2 regions of the Thermanaeromonas sp. C210 genome follow, and region 2 is predicted to be linked to the other one. Evidence: riboswitches for the same ligand, from Rfam matches in the RefSeq annotation. Region 2 holds a riboswitch; the other holds the start of a gene.
What was found. A riboswitch is a leader RNA that binds a small molecule or an ion and turns the genes downstream of it on or off. The one in region 2 is predicted to bind S-adenosylmethionine.

Region 1 (14,426 bases), on a different contig from region 2:
ATCACCCTGGTGGAAAGTTAGTATGGGGGACACGGGTCCTAGGGAGGAAATGGTCCGGCGCCTTTAACCTATGACAGGCCTGTCCGAACGGGAGAGGTTGACGGCTTAAGGCCATACCGGGGATAAGAAGACTCTTATAGCTAGCCTTAGTATATTATGTAGCTTAATACCGTAGTGGAGGTTGACCGATATATGGCTGGGGTGGAAATCAAGTTATTGGGTACCGGAGCAGGGCCGGGGGTCCCGGCCTTCTTTTGCGAATGTGCGGCCTGCCGAGAAGCCAGGACCAATCCATCGGCCGCCAGGACGCGGAGTACGGCCCTGCTCACCATGGACGACAAAGGAGTTTTAATAGACGCTTCGCCCGATCTCAGGGTACAGTTGTGCCGGGAAGGAATCCAGGATATCCATACTGTGTTCCTCACCCACTGGCACCACGACCATTTTGCCGGGTTGGGGGAACTGGAGTACTACCTGAGATTGAAAGATAAAGGCCGCCGGCTTCCCATTTACCTGCCGCCTGGCTACACCGGAGAGTTTACTTCCACCTTCTGTCGTCTGATAGACGTAGTGGACTTGAGAGAATGGGAGTACGGGCGGCGGTACGATTTTGGAATGACCAGCGTTATATTGTTACGAGCCAATCACGGCATCGAAACAGGCGGGGTCCTCATCGAAGCTGGCAAGAAGCTGGCTTATTTCCCCGACACTTCGTGGCTCCCGGAGGAAACCCTACTCTCCTTGCAAGGGATAGATTACTTGGTGTGCGATGCCACCTTTTACGGAGAGAACTGGTATCCTGATACCCATATGTCGGTGGCCGAGGCCATAGAATTGGGGAAGAGGGTGGGCGCAGGGCAGACCATTCTTACCCACCTTTCCATGCACTACAGCTCTCCGGTGACGGTGGAAGAGCTGAACCGGGAGCTAGCTGGGTTAGACGGGGTCCTGGCCAGCTATGACGGGTTAAAGGTTGAACTGTATTAAGTATTAAGGAAGGACGATAAAAACACGGGTATTCCCGCAGGGATCCCCCGCTCCAGAAGAAGTTCGGCTACTAAGTAAATGGGGTGTTTTCGTGCTAACGTGAGGGCGGGCGTGCTAAGGGAGTTCCAATTTCGGGGGAGGAGTTGAGGGAAGTTGCTGCGGAAAGAGATCCTTTATCTAGTGGATAAGGCGAAGTCGGGAGAGCTGCTTAACCGCGAAGAGATGGCGATGCTTTTTGAAATAGACCCTTTCACACCCGAGTCAGCCTATATTCGATATGCCTCCCGAGAAATCAGTTCGAAGGTCAGCAATAATACGGCAGAGGTCCATGCGCAAGTCGGCATCAACGTGGGATGCTGCGCCCGCAACTGTAAGTGGTGTTCCTTTGCCGCAGCCAGTAAAGTGTTCGGGCGCATGAGCGTAATGAGCACCGAAGAGATAGTAAGGCGGTGCCGGCAGGCCGAAGAACAGGGCGCCAACGCCGTCTACCTCATGGCTACAGGGGCTTTTCCCTTCGGGCACCTGCTGGAAATCATCCGGGAAGTGCGTCGCGCTTTGACGCCGGATGCGGTACTGATCGGGAACGTCGATGATTTCACAGTGAAAGAAGCGTACGCCTTGAAGGACGCCGGCTTAGACGGGGTGTACCATGCCCTTCGCCTGAGGGAAGGGAAGGATTCGAGTATCGAGCCTGCCAGAAGGATGGCCACCATGCGAGCCGCCCGGGAGGCCGGCCTTGCCCTGGGAACGTGCGTCGAGCCCGTGGGGCCCGAGCATACCACCGAGGAGCTGGTAGAGGCCACCATCGTAGCCCGGGAGTGCGGCGCTGTCTACAGCGGCTGTATGCGCCGGGTCGCCGTGCCGGGTACCGAGCTGGGGGAACGTGGAATGATTACCGAGGCCCGGCAGGCGCATCTTCTCGCCGTGATCCGTTTGGCCACTCAGCAGGAAATCGTCGGCATGTGCTGGCATGAGCCGAGCACCCTCGGTCCCCTGGTCGGGGTCAATGTCATGTGGGCGGAAACAGGATCCAACCCGCGGGATACCCATGAGGATTGCGAGAGAACGCGTGGACGCTCGGTGGGCGAAGTTAAGAGGATGTATTGGGAGGCCGGCTGGAGGGTGCTAGAAGGCCCTTCGGTGATTTGGCGGCCCAAAGCCGGCGGGCTACAGAAAAAGGTGGTATGAGGTGTGGCGTCAGATGTACCAGGAGCTGGTGGAGGAATCGAGGGAGGCCCTTGGGTTAAGGATTTTGGGCCCCAAGGGGAAACGTAGTAATAATCCCTTGGGGAAGGGACACGACGGCCGGAGAATCAAGTATTTGGCCATGGGCACGCCCACCCAGCAGGAGGCCTCGAGGCGGAGGGCCCCGAAAGGTGAAGCCGGCCGGGATAGGCTTCCCAAGGGATAAAAGGGGTCGGCTAGGTTAAAGGCTTCACGCCAGGAGTGCCCCGGCGGGCCGGTTTTTCGTCACGGCGACAACCTTTTTGCACATTTATGCGGGATGGAGGCCTCTTTACCGGCTTTTCCCGGTAAGAGGCCACCATCCATTTTTGTCAAGTCTGTTGGTGGGGGGAAATACAATTGATCCGGAGAGGCCCCCTATGTTAGAATTCATACTATAATATTTCTAACCAAAGAGCGGGGGAGGAGAGAAGGGCCAATAATTATCCTACCGATCGGGCGCCTGCAAGAGGAGGGTATTAACATAATGGATGAGCGTTCACGGCAGCTTGGGTCGGCCCCTCTAGGCCGCTTATTGTGGAACTTCTCCTGGCCGGCTACCGTGGGCATGCTGTGTAATGCCCTTTACAATGTGGTGGACCGGGCCTTCGTTGGTCGTGGAGTCGGCCCCCTGGCCATTGCCGCCACGACCGTAGCCTTTCCCCTGATGGTAATATTGAGGGCTATTTCCCTGTTGATCGGGGTAGGAGCCACCGCCCTGATTTCCCTCCGCCTGGGGGAACAAAAAAAGGAAGAGGCAGAAGTGGTGGCCGCTAACGGTGCAGCCTTGCTGGTCTTAATGCCCCTGTGTTTTGCCCTTATTTATCTTACGTTTCCGGAGCCACTCCTGAGACTCTTCGGCGCCGACGATGAGGCGATGCCATATGCCCGTGATTTCCTGCACATCATTATGCTCGGTTCCGTCTTCGGAAGCCTGGGCATGGGAATGAACAATTTTATCCGGGCCGAAGGGAACCCTATGAGGGCCATGTCCACCCAGGTACTGGGGGCTTTAATCAACGGGATTTTAAACTATATATTCATTTTCCACTTCGGCAAGGGGATCAGGGGCTCGGCCCTGGCAACGGTCATAGGTCAACTCTTTGCCACCCGGCCCTCACCGGCATGACCGCCCATGCCATGACCGTGTTCTTCGCAATGGGTTTTGTAGTCGGTTTTCAGGTGGTGTGTTCCCAATATTTCCAGGCCGTCGGCAAGGCGGTAAAGGCAGCTATTCTTAGCCTGTCCCGCCAATTCCTGTTTTTCATTCCGCTGCTCGTCATTTCTTCCCCACTTCTGGGGCATAGAAGGTGTCTGGAGAGCCGCCCCCATTGCCGACGCTCTTTCCGCTACAGTAACGGCTTCTTTCATTTTCCGCGAAGTGAGGCTGCTATCAAAGGAGGGAACCGTACCCGAAACCGAAATGGCGGCCGGGAAGATTTAAGGGTTTAAACGGGCGAGGAGGAAGGGCCTAAGATAACCCGGTCGCCCTTCTTTATCCGGCCGTCTTTTATTACTCGATAATAAATACCCTCAGTCTTCAAGGGCGCGTACTGAGGTTAACGCCTACCACTATGGCTTGGGACAGTTGTTACCCTCCTTACTGGTCCGGGATGGCTCCGAGGTATTTCCAAGCCGGGTGCCGGCGTATTACCCCGGGGCCCTGGCGCCTATCTCTTACGCGAGCTACGACATATTATAATACATAATTGGCGGTTGACATGGCCCGGGCGGCGGGTCCATAATAAAACTAGGTGAAAACCTGGGAGGCTCCACCGCGAAGGCCTGGGTGATGTTTCAGGGGGATGTTTTTGTACATATGAATGTACTCTCCGGCACAAAGATAGGGCCTGCCGGGATTTTGGATACGGCTGGTAGGGCATTGTGACCCGTTCGCGGGGGGTAGGCGGATATGAAATCTTTAGAGAATCTTTTGAGTTGTGTATCCCTGACCACGTCTCGCCTCTCCCGAGCTCGTATTTCCCTGCTGAAAGAAACGGTCAGGAAACAGCGCGATTTGGCCGAACAAATCCGCCGACTAAAACATGAGGTGGTATACCGGGGCGCCGAGGATTGCGACCTTTCCCTGGTGCGGGCCGAAGTTGTACGGTCTTGGATACGGTCCAAGAAGTACGGCCTCGAAACTTCGTGCTTCTACTATGGCCCGGTCCTGGAAAACAGCGTGCTACGGGGGCTGCTGGAAGAGAAGAGACTGCTCCTTAAGGCCGCGGACGGGTACTTGGAACGGCTGGTCGAGATGTTTTCTAACCGCCGCTCTTCGGTGCTCTTGTCCGACGAAAATGGTATTATGCTGCGAGTACTGCACAGCGAGGACGGGTCGACTAGAAGAAGGATAAGGGAAAGACTGCGGCTGGTTCCCGGCTCGGTGTGGACCGAAGCCACAGTAGGAACTTGCTCCCACGTCCTGTGTACCCTTCACCAAGAGCCCATCCAGTTATGGGGACCCGAGCACTACAGTGACGTGGGGTGGGACCAGATTACGTGTTCCTCGGCACCCATTTTCGACGCTGCCGGGAACCTGGCGGGCACCCTCAGCATCGGCGCTGACTGCTACCTGCGCCAGAATCCCTACGCCTTGGGTATGGCGATCTCCGCGGCCTGGGCCATTCAAAACCGCCTCCAGAACCTGGAGAGGACCGAACAGCGATCCTTCCTGGAAAAGGCGGAGAGCGGCCTCCAGGCCTATTTCATAACTAACAGGCAGGGCGTCATTACCCAGGCTAACGATAAAGCCCGTGCGGTGCTGGTGGGGGTTGGTAAGGAGCTGGTAGGCCAGCCCTTCGAGGTTTTACTGGGAAAGCAGCCGGTTATCGAAGCGGTTCTCCAACGCGGGGAAGCCTTTGAAGACGTGGAGTTGAGGCTGGAAGAGTCTGACCGGGTGCTGGCAGGTTGCTCTGCTTTACCCATAAAGGACGGGGCGGGGAAAATATACGGTTGTCTGGTTACCCTCGGGGGCGCGAAGCAAAACGGCAGGCGAACCGGTATTCCGGAAACCCGGAGGGACAGTGGGACTTCCGGCATGGCCTGGGTGCTTAAAGATCGGGAGAATGGTTCCGGCTTTGAATCCCTAGTGGGCAGCTCGCCCGCCCTGCTCCAGACCATAGAGGTTAGCCGCAAGGCTGCCCTCAGCAGTGCGAATATTCTGCTCCAAGGCGAGAGCGGAGTGGGCAAGGAAGTTTTCGCCCGCTGCATCCACAACCTCAGCCGACCGTGGGGGCCTTTTGTGGCCGTTAATTGTGCCGCCCTTCCCAAGAGCCTCATAGAAAGCGAACTTTTCGGGTATGAGGGTGGAGCCTTTACCGGCGCGGATCGCAAGGGGCGGCCCGGAAAAATCGAGCTGGCCCACGGGGGCACTCTGTTCTTGGACGAAATAAGTGATATGCCCCTGGAGATCCAGCCGGTCCTGCTGCGGGTATTGGAAGAGAAGCAATTTATGCGTGTGGGCGGTAGCCGCCCCGTACGGGTTGATTTCCGGCTGATCGCGGCGACCAACAGGGACCTGTTGGAGCTCACCCGGAAGCAGGAGTTTAGATTGGATCTGTACTACAGGATTGCGGTATTTAAAATAATCATTCCCCCTCTCCGGGAACGGGGCCTGGACATCCTTGAACTGGCCAGGTATTTTATAATGGCCATCGCCCGCAGGGAGGGGCTCCCGGCACCGGCTCTGAGCAGGGAAGCAGAAGAGATTTTGCTAACCTACGACTGGCCCGGCAACGTAAGGCAACTGGAGAACGCCATGCTCTACGCGATGACCATGTGCAGGAGGGGGATAATTTATCCGGAGGACCTGCCGGCGGAGATTCGAGAGGGGGGGAGGACGGAGGACGGCGGCTCCGTCGGCGGGAGGCCGGGGATGGTAATTGGTGCCGGCGGTTCCGGGGAAGACCAGGCGGCGGAGAAAGCCCTGGAGGTAAGACCCCTACCCATGAAGGAACTCGAAAAGAGGGCCATTAAGCAGGCCCTGGCCCAGACGAACTACAACGTGCGCAAGGCGGCGGCCCTTTTGGGTTTGGGCCAATCTACCTTGTACCGCAAGATCCGGGACTACAATCTCTCCAAGGGATAGACGTGCAGTTAACCGCCGGGAAGTCCTCCCCGGTAGGGTTTCTTGGTTGTGTCGTGTAAAGTTTCAGCAGGTAGCGGCAGGGGTAACGTATGGGCGGCTTGAAATCCAACTTTCCTGGATACTCAAAGCTCATGGTGAAAAACAGTGTCTAGAAAGCCGGAAGTAGGATCCTAGTAAGTGCGATACGGGAGGAATTTCCAGTAAATCATCAGCACTTTGGCCAGGTAAATCCAACAATATTCAGCTCAATCCAGGACATCCCTGTCCTTAAACCAGCGCAGGCTGGCCAAAGACAGTGCCGAGAAAATCAGCAATCCCGCCGCGAAGGGGAAATATGTCTTTTCAAAGAAATCTCCTCCCAAGGCCGCCATGATGGGGTATGTCCAGGGGTAGAAAACCCAGTATCTGGTATTGGCCACCAACAGCGAGGGGAGGGTAAACCCGATACCGGTACCCAGGGGTATACCCATCTGGGAAATGTTTATGCTCAAAAGAAAAGTGATTATCATTAGGGGCAGCGAGGCTATATACGCCATAAGGGGCCTTCCCAGTATGAGGTCATAGGGTATGCTGCCGGGAGCGTCTATATTACTTTTCCCGCCACCAGCAGGCTTTGCCGGGCTCGCTTTCGGCCAGGATCCGGCCCTTATGGGCTTCTACTATTCTCTTTGCAATGGCCATGCCCAGCCCGCTGCCCCGGGGATTTTCTCCGGTGCCGGTGCCCCTATAGTATCTCTCGAATAGATTTTCCAGCTCTTCGGGCGGGATGCCCCGGCCGTTGTCCTTTATTTCCAGCACCACGACACCGGCCTCCTTTTATAGCGATACCCGTATAATCGTTTCGGGAGGGTTATGCACCAGGCCATTGTAGATGATATTTCCCACCGCCCTGGAACAGGAGCTTGTCTACACAAAGCTCGATATATTTTTGCTCGCACTGAAAGTCAACCTTTCGCCCCTCAAACTCCGGATGGTTTAAAATATCTATGATTATTTCGGCCACTTCATCCACCAGGTTTACCCTTTCCAGCTTGAGGGGGACCATGTCGTTTTTTAGCCTGTAGGTGAGCCTCAGGTCTTCAGCAGCTGTTCTATATAGTCGGCTTTTTCCTTTGTCACCTTCAAGTACCGGGTCTTTTCTTCGGAAGTTTTACGGTAGGAATCCTCCAGCAGGATTTCCGCGTATCCCTTTATGGAGGTGAGGGGGGTCTTCAAGTCGTGGGATATGTTTTCGATCCACTCTTCCCGTAGGCGGTCCAGTTTTCTTTTTTGAAGTTCGCCTTCCTGCAGCTCCCGGGAAAGGGCGTTCAGCTGGCCGTACACTTCTTTGTACAGGCCCTTTTCCGGGTAAAGTTTTCCGTATTCCCCCTCAGAGAGGGTTTTGATGCCGTCCATGATTTTAAAAAGGGGAGCGGCCAGCTTCCTGCCGAAAAGGTAACTGATGAGGATGGTGACGAGAGCCGTGCTCAAAAACGCCGAAATCATCACCCATTTCCAGGAGCTAAACAGCCTGGAGACATTTAGATAGAACACGAACCTCGACACGTATTTGTAGGGAAAACCTATGACGTAACTCCACTCCCGCCCGCCGACATTTGAAACACTTATAAAAATATTGTAATCTCCTATAACTCCTGAGTATTTGTACGCGTGGACTATATCCACGGGAGTATAGTGGGAAGGGGCTTGCGGAGGTTTGAAGCGGCTGTTTTCTAGAGGTAGCTGGTCTCCCTGGGATACCCACCCTTTGCAATACCTGTTTGACCCTCTCAAAGTACTGTGAACGAAACTCTGGCCTATCTACAACCTGATAATTCTTTTTTCTTGACAACCTCCTGGGAAAACGGTATAGTATATCACAGGCTTGCAACAAAAGAATAAAGGCGCTGCAACTCTTATCGAGAGTGGTGGAGGGACTGGCCCGATGAAACCCGGCAACCTGCTCCTGAAGGTCAGGGGTAAAGGTGCCAATTCCTGCAGGGCGTTTTGCTCTGAGAGATAAGAGGGGTAATAAAAAGCCTCTTCTTATCGGAGAGGCTTTTTTCATACCTAAATTAAATCCCAGTAAGGAGAGGGGAAAAATAAATGAAGCAGGAAACTTATCGCTTTGCTACCCTGGCGGTACACGCCGGCCAAAAGCCCGATCCTGTTACCGGTGCCCGCGCCGTACCCATCTATCAAACGACTTCTTACGTTTTCCGAAATGCCGATCATGCTGCTGCCCTTTTTGCCTTGCAAGAAGACGGACACATTTATACCCGCATAGGCAACCCCACTACAGAGGTTTTTGAGCAAAGGATGGCTGCCCTGGAAGGGGGGGTTGGGGCTCTGGCCACGGCTTCCGGCCAAGCGGCCATAACCCTGGCCGTCCTTAACATTGCTTCCTCGGGGCAAGAGATCGTCTCTTCCAGCAGCCTTTATGGCGGCACTTATAACCTTTTTAATGTTACGTTTGTCCGACTGGGGATCAAGGTCCGCTTTGTTGACGGTAGCGACCCGGAAAATTTTCGGCGGGCTATTAACGACCGGACCCGGGCTGTGTATGTAGAAACTATCGGTAATCCTAAACTGGACGTGCCGGACCTGGAGGCTGTGGCAGCCGTAGCCCACGAGGCGGGGATCCCTTTAATCGTGGATAACACCTTTGCCACCCCTTATCTGTGCCGGCCCTTTGAGCATGGAGCCGATATAGTGGTGCATTCGGCCACCAAGTTCATAGGCGGCCACGGGACCAGCATCGGAGGCATTATCGTTGACTCAGGTAAGTTCAATTGGCGGAACGGGAAGTTCCCCGAACTGGTCGATCCCGATCCCAGTTATCATGGAGTAAGCTACGTGGACACCTTTGGCCCGGCAGCCTATATTGTTAAGGCGCGTACCCAGCTCTTGCGGGATTTCGGGCCCACTTTAAGCCCCTTTAATGCCTTTCTTTTCCTCCAAGGCTTGGAGACCCTGCCCCTGAGAATGGAACGGCACAGCAAGAATGCCCTGCAAATAGCACGCTGGTTGCAGGAGCACCCCAAGGTGGCGTGGGTTAGTTATCCCGGTCTACCCGGGCACCCCAGCTTCGCCCAGGCCCAAAAGTATCTACCCCGGGGAGCCGGGGCCATCATCACCTTTGGCATCCGGGGCGGGAAGGAAGCTGGACGGCGGTTCATCGATAACTTAAAGCTCTTTTCCTTGCTGGCCAACGTAGGAGATGCCAAGTCCCTGGTCATTCACCCGGCCAGTACCACCCACCAGCAGCTTACGGTAGAAGAGCAACTGGCCAGCGGAGTAACAGAAGACCTGGTCCGTTTGTCCATTGGCCTGGAGGACCCGGAAGACCTCATGGCCGACCTGGATCAGGCCTTGTCCCGGGCCGTGGTGTAACTCTACCTCAACCGAAAAAGGTGAAGGAAAAGTGCCGGATGTTGGGCTGGTGAAGACACAATATTACACCTTTGCCGCCCCCCCTCAGGAACTGGTCCTGGAGTGCGGAAAGAAGCTGGGGCCCATCACTGTGGCTTATGAAACCTACGGTCGGCTTAACTCCGCGGGGGATAACGCCATCTTGGTCCTCCACGCCCTTACCGGAAGCGCCCATGTAGCAGGCTGGCACCGGATAGGTGAGAGGAAACCCGGGTGGTGGGATCCCATGGTGGGCCCTGGCCGCCCCCTGGATACGGATCGCTTCTTCGTTGTTTGTTCTAACGTATTGGGGGGCTGCTACGGAACCACCGGGCCAGCTTCCCTTAATCCGGCTACGGGGAAACCCTACGGTTTGGATTTTCCCCTGGTCACCATCCGGGATATGGTCAGGGTCCAGAAGGCCTTGCTGGACCATTTGGGGGTAAAGCACCTGGTCACCGCCGTAGGCGGCTCCATGGGGGGAATGCAGGCCCTGGAATGGGGAGTCCTTTATCCCGACTTTATGTCTTCGGTCATCGTGATTGCGGCACCGGGTCGTACTTCGGCCATGAACATAGCCTTTAACGCTGTGCAACGGGAGGCCATTTATAACGACCCGGCCTGGCGGGGGGGCGACTACTACGGCACTCCCGGACCGGAGAGGGGCCTGGCCCTGGCCCGCATGATCGGGACCATTACTTATAAAAGCGACGAGTCCTGGTCTTTTAAGTTTGCCCGGGCCATGAACGGCAGGCCAGGCGACCTCTTTTGCCTCGACGGCAGGTTTGAGGTAGAGAACTATCTCCACTACCAGGGCCGCAAGCTGGTAGAACGATTCGACGCTAACTGTTATCTTTACTTAACCAAGGCCATGGATCTCCACGACGTGGGCAGGGGCTTTAACTCCTATGAGGAAGCCCTGGCGCGCATCAAATGCCCGTGTTTGGCCATCGGCATCTCCAGTGATATCCTCTTTCCGACCTATCAGGTAAAGGAGATTGCCGAGATCATTAATCAAGGGGGCGGACGGGCTTTTTACTGGGAATTGAATTCGCCGTATGGCCATGATGCCTTTCTTATCGAGTTTGCCAAGCTGGGGGCCATGCTTAGAGAGTTTTTGGCCCAAATCGATAAGCGTCCCCAGGAGAAGGTTTAAGGGGAGATTGGGGACGCAGGCGGGCCGAGGCTGTGGACGGGGCCGCGGCCGGCAATGGAAGACGGGACGTCCGATTTGCCGGGAATTCTGCCTTGAGCTTTTAAGCCTGGCGCTAGTTGGCCCGGGAGGGTTTCCGGGGCGGCTATAATTCAAGCAGGCCTGGAGGCGAGACTGGGATGCGCCAGGGCGCTAGGGTATTGCCCCTTTAGCGCCGATAGTGCTACAATAAAGCAGATGCAAGTCTGCGGGGAGGAGCCTGAGTGAGGAGAACGGTAAATATCGGCCTACTGGGTTTAGGTACCGTGGGCGGAGGAGTGGTTAAGCTTCTGGAACAGAACGGCCGGGCCATAGCGCAGAAGCTGGGCCGGCCTTTAGAAATAAGAAGGATCCTGGTCAGGGACTTAAACCGTTCCCGGGCGGTGAAGGTCCCGCCCGAACTGCTAACCGCCCGGGCGGAGACAATTCTAGAGGATCCCGACATCCACATCATAGTGGAAGTGATGGGCGGTCTGGAACCTGCCAGGGAGTATATCCTTAAGGCCCTCCGGCAGGGGAAGAGCGTGGTAACCGCCAATAAGGATCTCCTGGCCCTTTACGGCAAGGAACTCTTTGCGGCTGCCGATGCGGGAGGAGCCGATCTTTTCTTTGAAGCCAGTGTCGGCGGCGGCATTCCTATTGTGCACTCTTTGAAGGAATGCCTGGCAGGGAACAGAATTAGCCGGGTTATGGGTATTGTTAACGGTACTACTAACTACATCCTCACCAAGATGAGCCGGGAGGAACGGGAATTTGCCGAAGTTTTGGCCGAAGCCCAGCGTTTGGGTTATGCCGAAGCGGACCCCCGGTCCGATATCGAGGGTGACGATGCGGCCCGCAAGATGGCCATCCTGGCCTCCATCGCGTTCGGCACGCGTGTTACCTACCCGGAAGTTTATCATGAAGGGATAGCCAACCTCCATCCCCAGGATATCAAGTATGCTGCCGATCTAGGATATGCCATCAAACTTCTAGGTATTGCCTGGGATGACGGGGAAGCGGTGGAAGTCAGGGTACACCCGGCTCTGGTGCCTTTAACCCATCCCCTGGCCTCGGTCGGCGGAGCTTTTAATGCCATTTTTGTGGAAGGTGACGCAGTAGGGGAAGCCATGTTTTACGGCCAAGGAGCGGGTGAGATGCCCACGGCCAGCGCCGTGGTAGGGGACATTATGGAAGCCGCCCGTAACCTTATCCACGGCACCAGGGGCCGCATCTCCTGCACTTGTTTTACCCAGAAGCCCATCAAGCCTATAGAAGACATCGTAACCCGCTATTACCTCAGGATGATAGTAAAAGACCGGCCTGGGGTCCTGGCGGCCATCGCGGGCGTCTTTGGCGAGCGACAGGTTAGCCTGGCCTCCGTCATTCAAGTAGGAATGGTGGGGGAACAAGCGGAGTTGGTCTTTATCACCCACCTGGTCCGGGAACGAAATCTAAGGGAGGCGCTGGAGATTCTGGAAGGCCTTCCGGTAGTGAATCAAATTGCCTGCGTTATTCGTGTAGAAGGGGGAACGGCCCATTGAGGTGGCCCGGTGTCATCGCCGCATATAAAGAATTCCTGCCCGTGAATGAGAAGACTCCTTTTATTACCCTTTTGGAAGGAAACACCCCCCTCATTCCGGCCCCCAATCTTTCCCGGGACCTGGGCATAAAGCTGTACTTTAAATACGAAGGACTTAATCCAACGGGATCGTTTAAAGACCGGGGCATGGTAATGGCGGTGGCCAAGGCCGTGGAGAGCGGTTCGCGGGCCATCATGTGTGCTTCCACCGGCAATACTTCTGCCTCCGCCGCCGCCTACGCTGCCCGGTGCGGGCTGAAATGCAGCGTGCTGATACCCGAGGGGAACATCGCCTTAGGAAAGCTGGCCCAGGCTCTGTTTTACGGTGCCCAGGTTATAGCCGTTCAAGGGAATTTTGACGCTGCCCTGAACCTTGTACGTAAAATCACAGCCGAACATCCTATCACCCTGGTGAATTCCCTGAATCCCTACCGCCTCGAAGGCCAAAAAACTGCAGCTTTTGAAGTTTGCGATGCCTTAGGGGAAGCCCCCGACTACCTGGCCATCCCCGTAGGCAATGCTGGCAATATAACCGCCTACTGGCGGGGATTTAAGGAATACCGGGCCGCCGGGAAAACGGAGAGGCTGCCGCGGATGATCGGTTTTCAGGCCGAGGGAGCTGCTCCCATCGTAAGGGGGGAGGTAGTACCCAATCCCGAGACGGTGGCCACCGCCATCCGTATTGGAAACCCTGCCAGCTGGAAGCCCGCAGTAGAGGCGGCCAGGGAATCGGGCGGGTTTATTGATTGCGTGAGCGATGAGGAGATCCTGTCGGCCCAGCGCCTTTTGGCAACGGTGGAGGGGATTTTTGCGGAGCCGGCTTCGGCCGCCTCCCTGGCAGGGGTGCTTAAATACAGGCAGAAAGGCCTCTTCAGGCCCGGGGACCGCGTAGTTTGCGTCCTTACCGGCCATGGGCTTAAGGACCCCAATATCGCCATCCAGCAGGTGGCAGAGCCCCTTTCGCTACCGGCCGACGAGCAGGCTGTACTGGATGTTGTTTTGTAGGAAGGCGGGAAAAAGGTTATGCCCCGAGTGCGGGTGCCGGCTACGACGGCCAACCTGGGCCCTGGTTTTGATGCCTTAGGGCTGGCCCTAAATCTATATGATTATATTTCGGTAGAAGAAGCGCCTGGATTGGAGATAACAGTCCGGGGAGAGGGTGAGGGAAGCATCCCGCGGGGACCGGAAAATATCGCCTACCGGGCAGTACGGGCGGTTTATGCGCGGGTAGGACGGGAGGCTCCGGGTTTCCGCATTACATTTGACAACAGCATCCCGGTGGCCCGCGGGCTGGGTTCCAGCGCCGCGGCGGTAGTGGGCGGCCTGGTAGGAGCCAATGCCCTGTTGGGTTGTCCCCTTGGGGAGGAAGAACTCGTCTCCCTGGCCGCCGAGCTGGAAGGCCATCCCGACAATGTTGTGCCCGCCCTGGTCGGGGGTTTGGTGGTAGCGGCCCTAAACGGGAGACAAGTGTACTATCAGAGGCTAGAGCCGCCCGAGGGTCTTTGTTTGCAGGTGGCCGTACCGCACTTCAGCCTCTCCACCAGGGTTTCCCGCGGTGTACTGCCATCAATGGTTTCCGTCGAGGATGCAGTCTTCAATCTCAGCCGCACAGCCCTTCTAATTGCAGCCGCCCAGGTGGGGAACCTGGAATTGATGGGCAAGGCCATGGAAGACCGCCTGCACCAGCCCTATCGGCTCCCTCTGGTACCGGGAATGGCACGTGTTTTTGCCGCGGCCATGGAAGCAGGCGCCTTGGCGGTAACCCTGAGCGGTTCCGGGCCTACGGTCATCGCCTACTGTCGCGGTAGCTGTCCCCGGGTGGGGGAGGCCATGAAAAAGGCCTTTCAAAAACACGGGGTGGATTGCCAGATTAAAGAACTGCAACCTTGCCGCGAAGGAGCTACCCTGTGTTAAAGAAAAGTCTAAAAAGATATAGGAAGAAGTTAGAGTGGGAGAGGATTAATCCATGGCACTTATCGTGC
Region 2 (14,426 bases):
TCCTGACCTTCAAACCCAGTTGCTCTAACACCCCGGCCACCAGGGCGGCAGTTTCTTTTTCCTCAAAACTCAGTTCCGGGTACTGGTGCAGCTGCCGCCGCCAGGCGACCAGCTGCGGTTTGAGGTTTTGAGCTTCTGCCAGGTAGTAATCTCTTTCTCCCAACAGGGGGTCACCTTGATTCCTTGATTGATTTGCCTTGCCGGGTCAAATAAATGTAAAACCTGGCAAGGCATTTACATTTTTCATTATACTCCCCCGCCCATATTTAAGACCAGTTCTACTTTATCACCTTCTTGCAGGGGATTACTATACTCCTCTTTTAGTAACAGGCGCCCGTTTACCTCAACTGCGACGGTAACGGGGTCAAAATTAAGCGGCTCCACTAATTCCTTTACGTTAATACCTTCCTGGACTTCTTTTTCCTGCCGGTTGAAAATAATCTTCATTGTTCCTCTCCCCTTTCAACGATTAATGAATATATATTGGCGGCGACTTTCTTTACCTGGTGGATTTTATGGCCTTCTGCCTTCAGGCTCCGGGGCACATTACTTAATGGCTCTCCCCCGGTTAATAAAACCTCCAGGATTTCCCCGGGCTGCATCTCTTCCAGGGCCAGCTTGGTTTTAACGAAGGTTATGGGGCAGCAGTCCGCGGTAATATCCAGTCGTTTAGTCGCTTTAATTTCCGCCACCGGCAGCGACCTCCTTCCGGCCGGGGTAAGGGATTAATTCCCGGAACACTTCCGGTCCCAGGCGCCTGACTACATCACTCAGGCGTTCTTGCCCCTTCCTTTTCTCTTCATAAACCGCCAGGATAGAATTAATCAGGGGGCCTATATCATCTTCCGGGACCAAGTCAAACATTTTATACCCCAGCTGGGGATTGCGGCCCATTTTTCCACCAACGTAAACTACAAAACCTGTGGCCGCCGTTACCCAGGCATTGTTCGGGCAGGAAGCTATACAGGCACCATCGCCGTAACAACTTTTCTTATCCATGCTCACCCGATCATTAATTATTTTAATGGCGCCACCGGGGCAGATGGACTGGCACAATCCGCAAAGGCTGCAGCGCTCGGCCACCAATTCCGGGTAAACAACACCCCGTAAACCGACATCATTTTCCATGGGTTTGGTACAGGCGTTATAACACCCGGCTACGGCCATTTTTAGTTTCACCGGGACATCGCGGCCAAAAAAGGCCCGGTCCAGTTGGCCGGCAATAGCCCGGGTATCAATTACCCCGTTAGGACAAATTTCCTTACCCGGGCAAGCGACAATGGATCGCACCCGCGGGCCGCAGGCCCCCGGAAGCAGGTTCAAGGCCTTGATCTCGGCAATCAACTCCTGGTATTTTTCCAGCCTGACCCCGGGTATCTCCACCCCCTGGCGGGTGGTCAAATGGACCTCCCCCCGGCCATATTTAGCCGCAATCCCGGCGATATTCTCCAGATCCCTTGATGTTAAATACCCGCCAATGGTCCGCAGGCGCATCAGGAAAAGATCGCGGCCTTGTTGTTTGATAAAGCCGCCCTTTTTGAGTTCATGAAAATCCAGGTTCATGGTGTTTTCACCCTTCGCATTTTGTGGCACAGACAAAGGTATACTCTTCCAGTTCGCGGATGCGCGGGTTGTCGCCGCAGACAGGGCAATTACCATTGCGTTCGGCCTTAACTTCCCGGAAGCGCATCTCCAGGGCGTTGTAAATCAGGAGCCGGCCGGTCAGGGTATCCCCAACCCCAAGTAAAATCTTGATTACTTCCGTGGCCTGAATTGCCCCGATAAGCCCCGGCACTGTACCGATAACCCCTGCTTCCTGGCAGCTAGGTACGGCTCCCGGCGGAGGTGGGTCGGGAAAAATACAGCGGTAACAGGGCCCCTGTCCGGGTTTGATAGTCATTACGAGGCCGTCCCATTGCAGCACCCCGCCCTCGACCAGGGTTTTGCCGGTCATGACACAGGCATCGTTTAACAAATAACGGGTAGGAAAGTTGTCGACGCCGCCAACGATCACGTCATAATCACGGATGATGTCTAAAATATTATCTTTACCCAAACGTAAATGGTAAGTATTAATTGTCACGGCAGGATTTAAGGCGAGCAATGTCTCGCGGGCCGATTCTACTTTAGGCCGCCCCAGGCGTTCAGTACTGTGGAGGATCTGGCGCTGCAAATTTGATATATCTACTACGTCACTGTCAACTATACCGATTGTACCTACACCGGCAGCCGCCGGTAGTAAGCTGCCGGGGAACCTAAGCCGCCGGCACCAATAATCAATACCTTTCCCTGTTTAAGCCTTTCCTGACCCCGGCCGCCGACGTTGCGCAAAATAATCTGCCGGCTGTAACGTTCTATTTCTTCGTTGGTTAAGACCATTACTAGCCCTCCAATTTGGAGTAAATATATCGGTTTTTCTTAGATTATACCAGGGACCCCCAGGGTGGTCAAGAGACACTTGCAGTGGCAGAGATGTTTCTAAATAATGCGGGTGGCCAACACCAGGACGACCAGCAGGACTATCCCCGGGCCCAGACTGTAGCCGATCAGCTTTTTTTCAGCCGGCAGCAAATCAAACCATTCTTCCTCCTGCGGTAAATGTTCTTTTTTCGTCATGTTCATCTCCCTCCTTTTCAGCCTACTGCCGGCGGGGTAATACCGTGGAAGAAGAGCCAGGAAATAATCAGGCCGATCCAGATAATAAACCCGAACAGGCAGAGAACATAGACCGCAGCCAGTTTGCCCATCCCCTCTTCCCACAGCTTCTTGAAGTTGGACATTAACCCGATAGTAAAGAAGGTCAGGGCAAAGAAGATACCCCGGAAGTTGCCCGCCTGCCCAATACCGGCATTCAGGAGCTTGAGACCAGGCGTACCCTTAAGGGCGACGCCAAGGAGGATGACCAGGATAAAGAGGCCGGCGTAACCCAGGACGAACTTCGGGAACCGCAGCCAGATCTCCCCGGCGTTTACCTGCTCCCCTTCCCGCCGGTCGATCTTCCAGGACCAGATTATGGCCAGGATGAAGGCCCAGATAGCGATGAAGATATCGATAAAGACCTTGACGGTGGTGGTGGCCATGAGCATCCAGCCTTCCTGCCACTTGACGCCGAGGGCGCTCATAGCTTTGCTGCGGATGAGGGCATCCACCATGGCCCCGCTGGCCGCCGCCGCGCCGTCGGTCTTCACGGCCAGGCCCATCCAGGCCCCGGCGACCATTGGCTCTTTGTAGAGCCAGGCCTGGGCGGCAAAGGGCAGGATGATCAGCTCCACCACGGCGAAGATGACCACCAGGGACGAGACGATGACGGGTATCACCGGGCGGGCCTTGATGGCGCCGCCGGTAGCAATGGCTGCCGACACACCGCAGATAGAAATGCCCGAGGCCAGGGGCGCCGCCCACTCTGGGGTAAATTTAAAGTATTTCCGGGCAATAAAGTAAACCAGGGGCCAATAGATTAAGTAGGCCTCGATTATGGCGAAGAGGCCCCGGAGAACCACCTGGGTTGTGAGCCCCGTTGACTGCAACGCGTTCAGGCCAATCTGCGCGCCGAGAATTACGATGGCCGTCTTCACAAACCACTCCGGTTTGGTAGCGTCGTGCAAGTACCTGGTCAGGCCAGGAAAGAAGTTGCCGATAATCAATCCTGCGATCAAGGCAATAATAAAGCCCGACTCCCCCGTCATTCGCAGGGACCAGGGAAGTTTTAGTTTGGCCATCTGGTCGGGGGTGGCGGCGATAAAGGCGTAGTTGCCAAGCATCCAGCAGAAATAAGTGATGAAGAAGATGATGGTGAAACCGGCGGCAAAACGGCGGACGTTGCCGCCCATGCCGGCGACGGCGATACTTAAAACCGCCGTCAGAAAAGTATAAGTAAGAATCAAAGAAACAATGCCGGGAACACCTTTATAAACATCGGATACAGGGGCGAGAGCCTTGGAGAGGTCAAGCCACATATTAGTTTTGACGGCCCAGCCGATTAAGTCCAGGTTGCCCAGCTTCAGCAAGCCGAGAAAAACGATAAATAGGCCAATCCATACCGCCCACCAGTCTTCAGTTTGCAACAGCGGTGAGCGTGCGATCTTTGCTTTCGAAGCCACTGGTTATCCCTCCTGTTAAGAACTAAATTAACTGTAAGTCATCCTGCATCGTCTAACTCACCACATCATTTCACTAACTGCATAGGGACGGTATATAATACCTGTTAATTTCCAGCTCAAATAATAAGTATCATTATAACCACCTGCCTTACCTGCTGATAGCATAGCTTTCCAGGAAAAGGCGTGTGTTTTTAAAAATTAAGGAGGCCCCTTTTCCCTGAGGGAAAGGAGCCTCCAGTTGTCTGGTCAGCATCCCCATCCTTAATATATACTATTATTATAGGTTTAGTCTACATTATTGTCAAGGGATTTATTACTTAATAGGCCGGTTTTCTTACGCCTGATTAACATTTATCCCTGGTGTCTTCAATGGACGGCCAGACATCTCAGGATGCCAGATATCCCTAAGAATGCTTGACATGGAATGCCTGGAAAGTTAAAATCAAATCATACTAAAAAGATATGATTACTGCATAATGGGGGGTGGGAATGAACTATTCTGCTGTTATAAATCTCTGGGTAAATGGTCTTTAACTTTGCCGGGTAGCCCATAAGAAATTAGGATGGAGGGGGATTATCAGATGCCTCAAGAGCCTTTAACAGAAACACGGTGCCAGACAGGGCTTTCCACCAGGGAGCAGAAAGTTCTGGGCGAGGTACTTAAGGCTTTACGCCAGGTGAGATATGGTTCTATTACTATTATTATACAAGATGGTCGTATAGTCCAGATTGACTATACCGAGAAGATCAGGCTGGGTAGGGAGCCGGAGCCGAGCAAACGTGAGTAATGAAGGCAGGTGCCGGGAAACATAACGGTATCTTCTCCGCCGGCGATCAAAAAGGCATCATGACAAGCTGTTATCTGACCACGGGGGTAATTTTAAAAACAGCGTCCCGGCTCCGGCCGGCGTCCAGGAAGCCTTGGCCACTACTTCCAGGGCTTTTACCCGGCCGAAAGGTTCCGGCGAAGAAAATGTAAAAGCCCTGTATCTCAGTTACAGTTTACTTTGAGCCGGTATACTCGATTGTAGCCAGGCTAACCTGCCCCTGGCAGTAGGTAGCGATAAGGCCCATCAACTCATCCGCCGCCCGGTATAAATAATCCATGGGGGTGGCGGTGTTTCCCTGGATGATAAAGAAGGAATTTGTCGTTTGCGGAGTGATTTTGGTTTTCTCGCACTGCTTGACCTCCAGCCGGCAGAGGATTTCCCTGGTGATGTTACCCTCCACCTTATCCAGGTCGTGGGCTCCCAGGGCCAGGGCATACTTCAGGGAAATATAGTTGTACGCATCCACCAGGCTGTTAATTTGCATCAGCCTGGATCGTTGTTTTATAAAGTCATATAAGTATTCGGGAGCGGAGATATGGACCTGACCACCGAATCTGGCGTGCAGGTCGTGGTAGGCGGCCAGGATGGGCCGGTGTCTTTCGTACAGGATCATTAACTCCCCCATCTCCGCCTTAATTATCCTTTCCAGTTCGCGATGTTTCCTTTTTATGGTCAGGTTTCTGGCTTCTACAAATAAAACGGGGATCCCTTTTAATGCTTGATTGACATAGACGATCATGAGCCTCACCTTTACCTGGGATGTAAATAAAGCGCATAAATCATCAAAACCTGATGCCTGTTATCACGTTGGAAACAATACGCAAAAAGGCCCCTTTGCCTTAACAGGAAGAAGGGGCCTTCCTTCATGGTTATAACTTCCCTCAGGGTTGCGGATTTGCTAGCTTAGGTTACCAGCATCCGTTATCCTCGCCGGCCGCCTTAAAAAGCCGGGATAACTGCTCCCTGATATTGTTCTTCTAAAAACTTCTTGACTTCAGCTGTATTTAGCGCTTCTGCCAGTTTCTTTAAAGCTGGATTGTCTTTATCTTCGGGGCGAACCACCAGGACGTTGGCAAAGGGAGAACTTTTATCCTCAAGAAAGAGGGCATCCTTGACCGGATTCAAGTTGGCCTCCAGGGCATAGTTGCCGTTTATGACCGCGGCGTCAACGTCTGTTAAAGACCGCGGCAGCATGGCGGCATCCAGTTCCCGGATTGTCAACCCCTCGGGTTTCTCAATAATATCATTTTTAGTCGCCAAAATGCCCACGCCTTCCTTTAACTTAATAACCCCGGCCTTGGCCAGCAACATCAGAGCCCGGCCGCCGTTGGTAGCGTCATTGGGAATGGCAATACTTCTGGCGTTTATCAATTCGCCGGCGCTCTTAATTTTTTGGGAATAAATCCCCATGGGTTCGATGTGGACTTTGGCAATATAAACCAAATTCTTACCTGTTTTTTGGTTATAATCTTCAAGGTATGGTATGTGCTGGAAGAAATTGGCGTCAATTTGCTTATCTGCCAGGGCGGGGTTGAGCTGGGCATAATCATTAAAGACTTTAATGTTCAGGGTGATTCCCTCTTGGGCCAGCACAGGTTTAATCTTTTCCAGGATTTCGGCATGGGGACGAGCAGTAGCACCGACAGTTATTTCTTTTTTGGCAGCTTCTCCCGGGGATGCCTTCTGTTGCTGGCTGCATCCTGTTAAAACTGCCCCTAGCGTTAATAATGCGAGAATCAGAACAAGGATCTTTTTCAAAGACTATCAACCTCCTCTGAAATAGCTTATTAAGATAATAGGTTTACTTGATTTTTTTGTCAAGGGGCGGAGGGAAAAATTTTTCCCGAATTCAATCTTATTGACAGTATCTAAGCCCTTTGTTACCATTTGACAAGAAAGATTCGCGTGTTTTAGCACTTACCCCTTCAGGTGATAGGTATGGTTAAAATCGAAAACCTTAGTAAAACTTTTACAACCAAAGATGGCAAACTGATACAGGCCCTGGAAAATATCAACCTGGATATTGCCGAAGGGGAGATATTCGGCATCATTGGCCGTAGCGGTGCTGGGAAAAGCACTCTGGTCCGCTGTATCAACATGCTGGAAAGGCCAACTTCCGGCCGGGTAATTATTGACGGGCGGGATCTTACTACCTATTCTGAAAGGCAGCTCCGCCGGGCCCGCCAGCAGATAGGCATGATTTTTCAACAATTTAACCTGTTTTCGGCCCGCAATGTCGCTGGAAATGTAGCTTTTCCCCTGGAAATTGCCGGCCTGCCACGCCGGATTATCCAGGAGAAAGTTAAACGCTCCCTGGAACTGGTGGGACTAAGCGATAAGGCGGGACATTACCCTGCGGAACTGTCGGGCGGTCAAAAGCAGCGGGTAGGAATTGCCCGGGCTTTAGCAAGCGAACCCCGGTTGCTTTTATGTGACGAACCGACATCAGCCCTGGATCCCCAGACGACTGCCTCCATCCTGAGTTTGCTCCGGGATATCAATAGAAACCTGGGTCTAACAATTATAATTATCACCCATGAAATGCAGGTAATTAAGGAAATATGCGACCGGGTGGCTGTCCTTCACCAGGGGCATATTGTTGAGGCCGGTTCCGTCCTGGATATTTTTACTGCTCCCCGGCATCCTGTTACCAGGGAGTTAATTAAGGGTATCCTTGATACTTCCATTCCGGAGCAGGTGCTGGCGGGGTACAAGCATAATGGAACAAACATGCTGGTACGCCTTTCTTTCATTGGCCACTCTGCCGGTGAACCTATTATCTCCCGCATGATTCGGGAGTACAACGTTCAGGCCAACATCCTTTACGGTAAGATTGATCACATAAAAGATACCCCCTTCGGTACTTTGACCTTGGATTTATTAGGTCAGCCTGATGATCTGCAAAGGGCCCTCGCTTTCCTCCAGGGTAAGCAATTAAATATCGAGGTGTTACAAAGGCAATGAATAACTGGCTAAACCAAATAATTCCCATGGTAGCCATGGGAACCCTGGAAACCCTTTATATGGTCTTTGTATCAGTTTTTATAGCCTATCTCTTCGGTCTTCCCTTAGGCGTTATTATGCTTATCACCAGTGAAAGGCATATTAAACCCAGCCCCCTCATCAACAATATCCTGGGTACGATAATCAATATCGGCCGTTCTTTCCCTTTTATCATTTTACTAATCGCTATAATACCCTTTACCCGCCTCGTAGTTGGCACCTTTATCGGGACAACTGCTTCTATCGTCCCCCTGTCTGTCGCCGCCATACCCTTTGTCGCCCGCCTGGTGGAAAACTCCCTGCGGGAAATACCCTGGGGAGTGATTGAGGCGGCCCAATCTATGGGAGCGTCTCCGTGGCAAATTATCGTCCGGGTGATGCTTCCGGAAGCCAAACCCTCCCTGGTATCTGGTTTTATATTAACTACCATTACCTTAATTGGCTATTCCGCCATGGCCGGTGTAGTCGGCGGCGGCGGCCTGGGTACCCTGGCTTATCAGTACGGCTTCCAGCGTTACCAAAATGACGTTATGGTTATTACCGTCGTTTTATTGATCATTATGGTCCAGATCATCCAGGTTGTAGGCGACCGGATTGTCGCCCGGTTAAGCCGGCGTTAACCCCGCACGGGGAAAAAATTTTTCTCAGCTCCCCTTGACGGTTGGGATTTAGAAGCTATAATAAATATAACTAAACCGATTAGATAACTAAAAATAAATAGGCGGAAACTCTTATCAAGAGCTGGCGGAGGGACTGGCCCAATGAAGCCCGGCAACCGGCCTGTTAGAACCAGGTACGGTGCCAATTCCTGCAGGATTTCTCCTGGCAGATGAGAGTTAAAAAAAGCTCTTCTTCTGCGAAGGGCTTTTATTTTGTCATGAGGGGAGTTTGATAAAATGCACCTGGCTACAGAGCTGGTCCAGCTGGGAGTAGGATACGATAGTAAAACACTGGAGCTATCAGTACGCCTATCTACCAGTCTGCTACCTTCCGTCACCCGGCTCTGGGACAGAGTACCGGTTTTGACTACAGCCGGACGGGTAACCCTACCCGTCAAGTCCTGGAAGAAGGCCTCGCCGGGCTGGAGGGAGGCTGCCGCGCCCTGGCCTTTGCCTCCGGCATGGCCGCCATTACTGCCGTTCTCTGTCTTTTCCGGCCCGGCGACCACCTGCTAGTCTCTGAAGATCTATACGGCGGTACTTACAGGCTGCTCAACCAGGTAGCGGTTCCCTGGGGGCTGGAATTTTCCCTTGTAGATACTACTGATCTGGCTGCCCTGGCTGCATCTATTAAAAACAATACGAAAGGCATCTTCCTGGAGACACCTACCAATCCCTTAATGAAAATCACCGACATTGCCGCCGTTGTCGCCCTGGCGCGCCAGCGGGGCCGGCCGGGCACCCGCAAGTAAAGGCCGTTTATTATCCTGGCCTGGAAGGCCATCCTGGCCGGGAGGTTCATTTCCGGCAGGCCCTTGGCGCCGGAGGTGTATTCTCCTTCCGCCTAGCCACTTCAGAGCTGGCCCGCCAGGTAATCAATAAGGTGCGCCTGCCGATCATCGGCTCCAGCCTGGGCGCAGTAGAGAGCATAATTTCTCTGCCTGCTACCATGTCCCATGGTAGCCTCCCGGAAGAATTTAAAGAGCGCCTGGGGATTACCCCCGACCTGGTACGCCTGTCGGTAGGCCTGGAGGATGCCGCGGATCTTAAGGCTGACCTGGAACAGGCATTGAGATCCTCTATGTGAATAGCGTACTACAGTGATAAAATTACTACGCATCGGGTCAAACAAATCTTACCGATTATAATTAGACGGCCTCGGGACAGGAGCTCCCGAGGTTTTACCCAATTTAGGGACCGGATCTTCCGCACCCCTCCGCCAGGGACCATAAAGAAAAGGCCCTGTCGCGGGGGACAGGGCCTCTCTATTATTTTTTCGGGGCAACGGTATGTCTCGGTATAAAAGTTCCACAAGCCGTATCGTCGGAGACCGTAATCATGGTGTCCATAGCCGTTGGACGCACCTGAATACTGGAAGCTTTGCATTCATTACCCTCTTGGTAGAGGCAATCGCCCACCGAACATTTGATACGAGGCACCTTTATCACCTCCTCTGATAGGATAGAGTACCCCATAAAGACCTATTTATACACCGCCGGGAGGATTCTAACGGCAGATTATGAAAAAGTAAGAAGCCCTAAATTAAAGCCCAGGGCTCATTATTAAGGAAAAAAATAACTCTCATGGGCACCAATTGCCTTTCAGAGCCTTCTAACGTGAATTTTTGACTTTGACTTTTGTTGACTATTCCTTTAGCATGAAGATGCAAGCTGAGTTGTGGGTATAGAATAACAAAGCAAAACGGAGGTGGGTAAAGTGTTTGGTCTGGTTCCCTTTTACGGTAAGAGGAGGGGCTTAAGGCCGATATTCTCCGACCTGGAAAGCTTTGTCGAGCGCTTTTTCAATGAAGATCTTTTCCTGGTACCGGTATGGGCCCAGCCCTTCAGGGCTGATGTCAAGGAAACTGAAAGGGAATACGTGGTAGAGGCCGAACTACCGGGGCTGGAAAAAGAGAACATCCAGATTGTATACGATGACAATGTGCTTACCATTTCGGTGAAGCAGGAAGCCATTATCGACGAAACCCGGGAAAATTTCATCCGCAAGGAACGCAGGAGCGGCAGCATTGAGCGGCGGTTCTATCTAGAAGGTGTGGATGAGGCCAAAATTACGGCCAGCTATAAGAATGGCCTCTTAACCGTCAAGCTTCCTAAAAAAGAAGCGGGGTTACGGCGCGGCAGGAACATCCCCATCGAAGAATAGACGGAGCCAAAAGGGGGCGACCGGGGAAGCGTTATGTCCTCCTTCCCCGGTCGCCGCGCTTTAGGCAGGGCTTTCTGGTCTTACTTCCAAGGGCGGTCAGGAAACCTTTACGAGTTTAACTAGGGTATCGTAAAAGACGGCGCTGCCGCCCGGCAGGTCTGTAAGACAGGTATTCTTGAGTACGGGATCGACACGCATGGCCGCGTTGGCATGCACGCCCCGGGCCCGCCGAGGATCTCCTTTAACGACATGGCCATCGATGGTAATATCACCGGCGCCGTAGGCCCAGTGACCGAAGCCCAGACTGAAGGTTACGGTGCCCTGCCTTATCATGGGCGTTATCTTTACCTTGCCGACTATCGGTTTATGCAGGCCCTCGGCCAAGGGCCAAATCCCCTCTGGATTGCTGGCCGAGACTACCTTGACGACATCTCCATCCCTCAAACCCAAACCGGCAGCATCTTGAGGGTGCACGAGGAAAAGGTTTTCGTCCATAATCCCGTGCAGCCAGTAATCGGCCATGGTCCGGGACTTAGTGTGCAGGATGTCTTTGAAGGTAATAAGCTTGAGGTTATAACCCTGTTCCCCATCCCCGAGGGGCCGGCCCAGGCAGTCCGTATAGGGTTCTATATAAGTGGCCACACCGACGAAGTTCTTACCCGTCATGCTGTTCTTGGATGTTGCCGTCTTTTCCTGGAAGATATTAATCTGTTTGTCATATTTGTTCTTGACTTGCTGCCCCGACGCAAGAAGGGGGTAATCCTCAAAGCGGCCGCCGCGGTTGAGTACATAGACGACCTTCCCCCACCAGGGCCTGCCGGCCGCCCTCTCCCATCGTTCCGGGTCGAACACCGTAGGCGGCAGGTGCCGGCGGGCGGCCAAAAATATCTCTACCTCTGCCGGGTCGGCGTCAGGCACCTGCTCGCTGCCATCTGCCTTGTCTCCAAAGGCAAGATTGGCCACCATCTTAAGGTAAAAATCCTCCGGCTTGGTAAACCTTTGGCCCGGGCCAAATCCGTCGGGGCCAAAGTTGGGCAGGCCGAGCTTTTCCGCCAGAGCCAACAGGAGGGCTTCCAGGCCTAAGGGCTGCTCTTCGCCGAACACCCTAACCGTCTCCGTCAGAGGCGCCACCGCCGGCTGGCGCACGGGCTGTACCTTGGGCAACACGCTGGGGTGCGATCCGTGAAACTCCCAGCGCTCCAGGTACGTGAGATCGGGGAAAATATAATCGGCATACATGGAGGTCTCGCCCACGGTAATATCTATGGCCACGAAAAGGGGCAGCTTCTGCGGATCCCGCAGTATCTCTATATTGGTCTGACCCGCAGGCAAGGAGTACACCGGCGACCCCATATATAAGAACAGGGCCTTAACCGGATAGGGATACCCGTCGCCTAAGGAGGGTATGATTTCCTGGTATACGTCGCTGGAAAGGGGATACCACGGTCTGGCCGAAGGGTAGCCCGCAAACAAGGTAGTATCTTCATATTTTACCTCATGGCGAATAATGCTTATTCCGAAGGGAGAGAGCTTGCCGGGATTCAGCTCTTTAAGTTTATAGGGCTTCCCTTCCTTATCCCCGAAGTGATCGTAGGTGGTGGCCTTCACCATGCCTCCGGCCCAGTTGAAGTTGCCCAGCAGGACGTTAACACACATCCAAGCAAAGACATTGTAAAAACCGTTGGTGTGCTGGGATACGCCGCGGTGGACGTCGACGGCCGCCGCCTTCCCGTAGGACGTCAATTCTATTGCTATTTCCTCCAGGTCGCCCGCGTCAACGCCGGCCACTTCGGCCCATTCGGCAAAGGATTTCTTCCTGGCCTCGTCGTAAAGGAGTTGCAAGGAGCTCTTAACCCGGTGGCCGTTTAGCACGGTGTCGACCAAGAGGTCCCCTTCCACCGGGTTTTCGTCATCGTTGGGATCGCAAGGTACCGGCCGACCGGAAGACAGGACCACAAAGGGGTCGAATTCGTATTTAACTTTTTGCCCCTTCACCTCGGCCTCTCTAATTTGTTTCGGCCATCCCAGATCCGAACCCCTCAGGAACCTCACCGGATTCCCGTTTTCCACCTTCACCAGCCAGGTGGCGTTGGTCCAGGAGGCTTCGCCGTCGGCCTGGGCCGCCGCCTTGTTGGCGTTGCGCACATAAGTTTCGTCAAAACGCCGGTTATCGATCATCCAGCGAATAATGGCCAGGGCGGGCGCAGCCTCGGTGCCGGGTTTATTGGGCAGCCACTTCCAGGCCTTGGCAGCAGTCTTGGAAAAACGGGGATCGATGACGGCGTATTTCAACCGCCCGCTGGCCAGCCCCTCCGTGATGTCGGGAATTCGGTTAGAGGGACCGTAGTTGGCCTCAAAGGGAGAGGCTCCCACCAGAAGGGCAAAGCGCGCATGAGCCAGGTCGGCCTGCCAGTAAAATTTTTGTCCCTCGGCCCATTTCATCTTTCCATCGCTTTCGCTGAAGACATATTGCTCACTCATGGCCTTGCATAGAAAATACAGGGAACCCTGGCATACCGTGGTATGACCGTGGGTGTTTAGGGAGCCGAAGCCGTCCTGGACAAAGCGCTTGATAAACTCTTCTCGACCCTTTTTGAGGCGGCCCCACATAAACACCAGTTGATTATTTTGGGGCCCTAGGTCCGGGTGGTCGGGATCTATTAGCAGCTTTAAATGATCTCGATATTTATCTTTGAACTGTTCCACCGTCATTTCTTTGGCCCATATCTTCTTAACATCCTGGGCCATATCTTTGCTGAGTTTGGCGTCCCGCAAGGCGTATATCTCCCTCAACCCCGGTACGTACCGGCTCTCCTCTCCGGGAACGTCTTTAAAGAGATAACCGCCGTTAACTATTTCCTCTACCGCTTGTTCAAAGGGAATGGTAACCCACTTGTTCTCCCCGCGTTTCCCCGCCCGTTTCAGGACTTTCCTAAGGCGGTAGGGGTCGTATAAGGTTTGGATGCCCGCCTGTCCCTTGGGGCATATGGCCCCGTCGATGTTAGCCGCCTCCCTTAGACTGGAGCCGTAGGGCAAAGGAGGATGCAAGGTCCAGGGGTTAAAGGGGTTGCCGTCGATTTTGACTACCACCCCGTCATAAATTTTGGCCTTTATGCCGCACCCCGTATTGCACTGCAAACAAACGGTGGGTATATAACTTGCCGGGCCCGTCAAAGGATATTCTCCCTTGCCCTCGGCCTGCGCTACTTCACTGAAGGCCTTATCCACTCGGGAAAGCAAGAGGGCAGAACCTCCTACCAAAGCAGAAGTCTTAAGAAACTGCCGCCGGCTTAGAAGAAAGCCCTTAGGCATTGATCTTCGCCTCCTTTTCCCTTTCTCCGGCCACCTTAAATTCCTCAATCCTGGCTAGGCCGGTCAACACTAGGGCCGCCACCAGGCCGCAGAGAAAGACTACCGTGAACCATTCTCCGGCTGAGGGAACGTATTCAAAGGAATAGCGAGCTTCCCTGACCGCCGTCTCGAGGCCTTTAAGAGAAGGCACCCCCTGGGCGGAAATCACAAACAAGTACCGTAAGGCGAAAAACCCGACCAGAAGGGATATGCAGCCCCATTGGGTCTTTTTCCCGCCGGAGCGGAGGGGCTGTAAAAGGATTAACGGCACTATGAAGGCCACCAGCACCACCCCTATCCAAAAGACCGGAGCATAAGCG

Region 1: another riboswitch for S-adenosylmethionine. It lies ahead of TAMC210_RS09180 (homocysteine synthase); the one in region 2 lies ahead of TAMC210_RS13445 (PLP-dependent transferase).

Annotation. Positions count from the first base shown of each region.
Region 1 covers NZ_BLWF01000003.1:346,913-361,338, forward strand. Annotated here, with positions in the region: gene TAMC210_RS09130 (DUF169 domain-containing protein) at 1-21, shown strand, start outside; gene TAMC210_RS09135 (MBL fold metallo-hydrolase) at 193-987, shown strand; gene TAMC210_RS09140 (radical SAM protein) at 1,141-2,175, shown strand; gene TAMC210_RS09145 (hypothetical protein) at 2,177-2,398, shown strand; partial or broken gene TAMC210_RS09150 (MATE family efflux transporter) at 2,699-3,655, shown strand; gene TAMC210_RS09155 (sigma-54 interaction domain-containing protein) at 4,124-6,301, shown strand; gene TAMC210_RS09160 (hypothetical protein) at 6,547-6,837, opposite strand; gene TAMC210_RS09165 (sensor histidine kinase) at 6,890-7,102, opposite strand; gene TAMC210_RS09170 (hypothetical protein) at 7,152-7,346, opposite strand; gene TAMC210_RS09175 (sensor histidine kinase) at 7,373-7,771, opposite strand; SAM riboswitch class I at 8,194-8,306, shown strand; gene TAMC210_RS09180 (homocysteine synthase) at 8,387-9,673, shown strand; gene metX (homoserine O-acetyltransferase MetX) at 9,705-10,847, shown strand; gene TAMC210_RS09190 (homoserine dehydrogenase) at 11,108-12,406, shown strand; gene thrC (threonine synthase) at 12,403-13,449, shown strand; gene thrB (homoserine kinase) at 13,468-14,358, shown strand; gene TAMC210_RS09205 (aspartate kinase) at 14,411-14,426, shown strand, end outside.
Region 2 covers NZ_BLWF01000001.1:574,704-589,129, reverse strand. Annotated here, with positions in the region: gene TAMC210_RS02825 (M20 metallopeptidase family protein) at 1-163, opposite strand, end outside; gene thiS (sulfur carrier protein ThiS) at 247-447, opposite strand; gene TAMC210_RS02815 (sulfurtransferase TusA family protein) at 444-692, opposite strand; gene TAMC210_RS02810 (4Fe-4S binding protein) at 679-1,563, opposite strand; partial or broken gene TAMC210_RS02805 (HesA/MoeB/ThiF family protein) at 1,571-2,379, opposite strand; gene TAMC210_RS02800 (hypothetical protein) at 2,479-2,616, opposite strand; gene TAMC210_RS02795 (putative sulfate exporter family transporter) at 2,634-4,100, opposite strand; gene TAMC210_RS13855 (YezD family protein) at 4,664-4,888, shown strand; gene TAMC210_RS02785 (phenylalanine--tRNA ligase beta subunit-related protein) at 5,103-5,669, opposite strand; gene TAMC210_RS02780 (MetQ/NlpA family ABC transporter substrate-binding protein) at 5,870-6,688, opposite strand; gene TAMC210_RS02775 (methionine ABC transporter ATP-binding protein) at 6,869-7,894, shown strand; gene TAMC210_RS02770 (methionine ABC transporter permease) at 7,891-8,553, shown strand; SAM riboswitch class I at 8,662-8,769, shown strand; gene TAMC210_RS13445 (PLP-dependent transferase) at 8,892-9,344, shown strand; gene TAMC210_RS13440 (PLP-dependent transferase) at 9,365-9,679, shown strand; gene TAMC210_RS13850 (DUF1540 domain-containing protein) at 9,861-10,067, opposite strand; gene TAMC210_RS02755 (Hsp20/alpha crystallin family protein) at 10,309-10,755, shown strand; gene TAMC210_RS02750 (molybdopterin-dependent oxidoreductase) at 10,852-14,067, opposite strand; gene nrfD (NrfD/PsrC family molybdoenzyme membrane anchor subunit) at 14,060-14,426, opposite strand, start outside.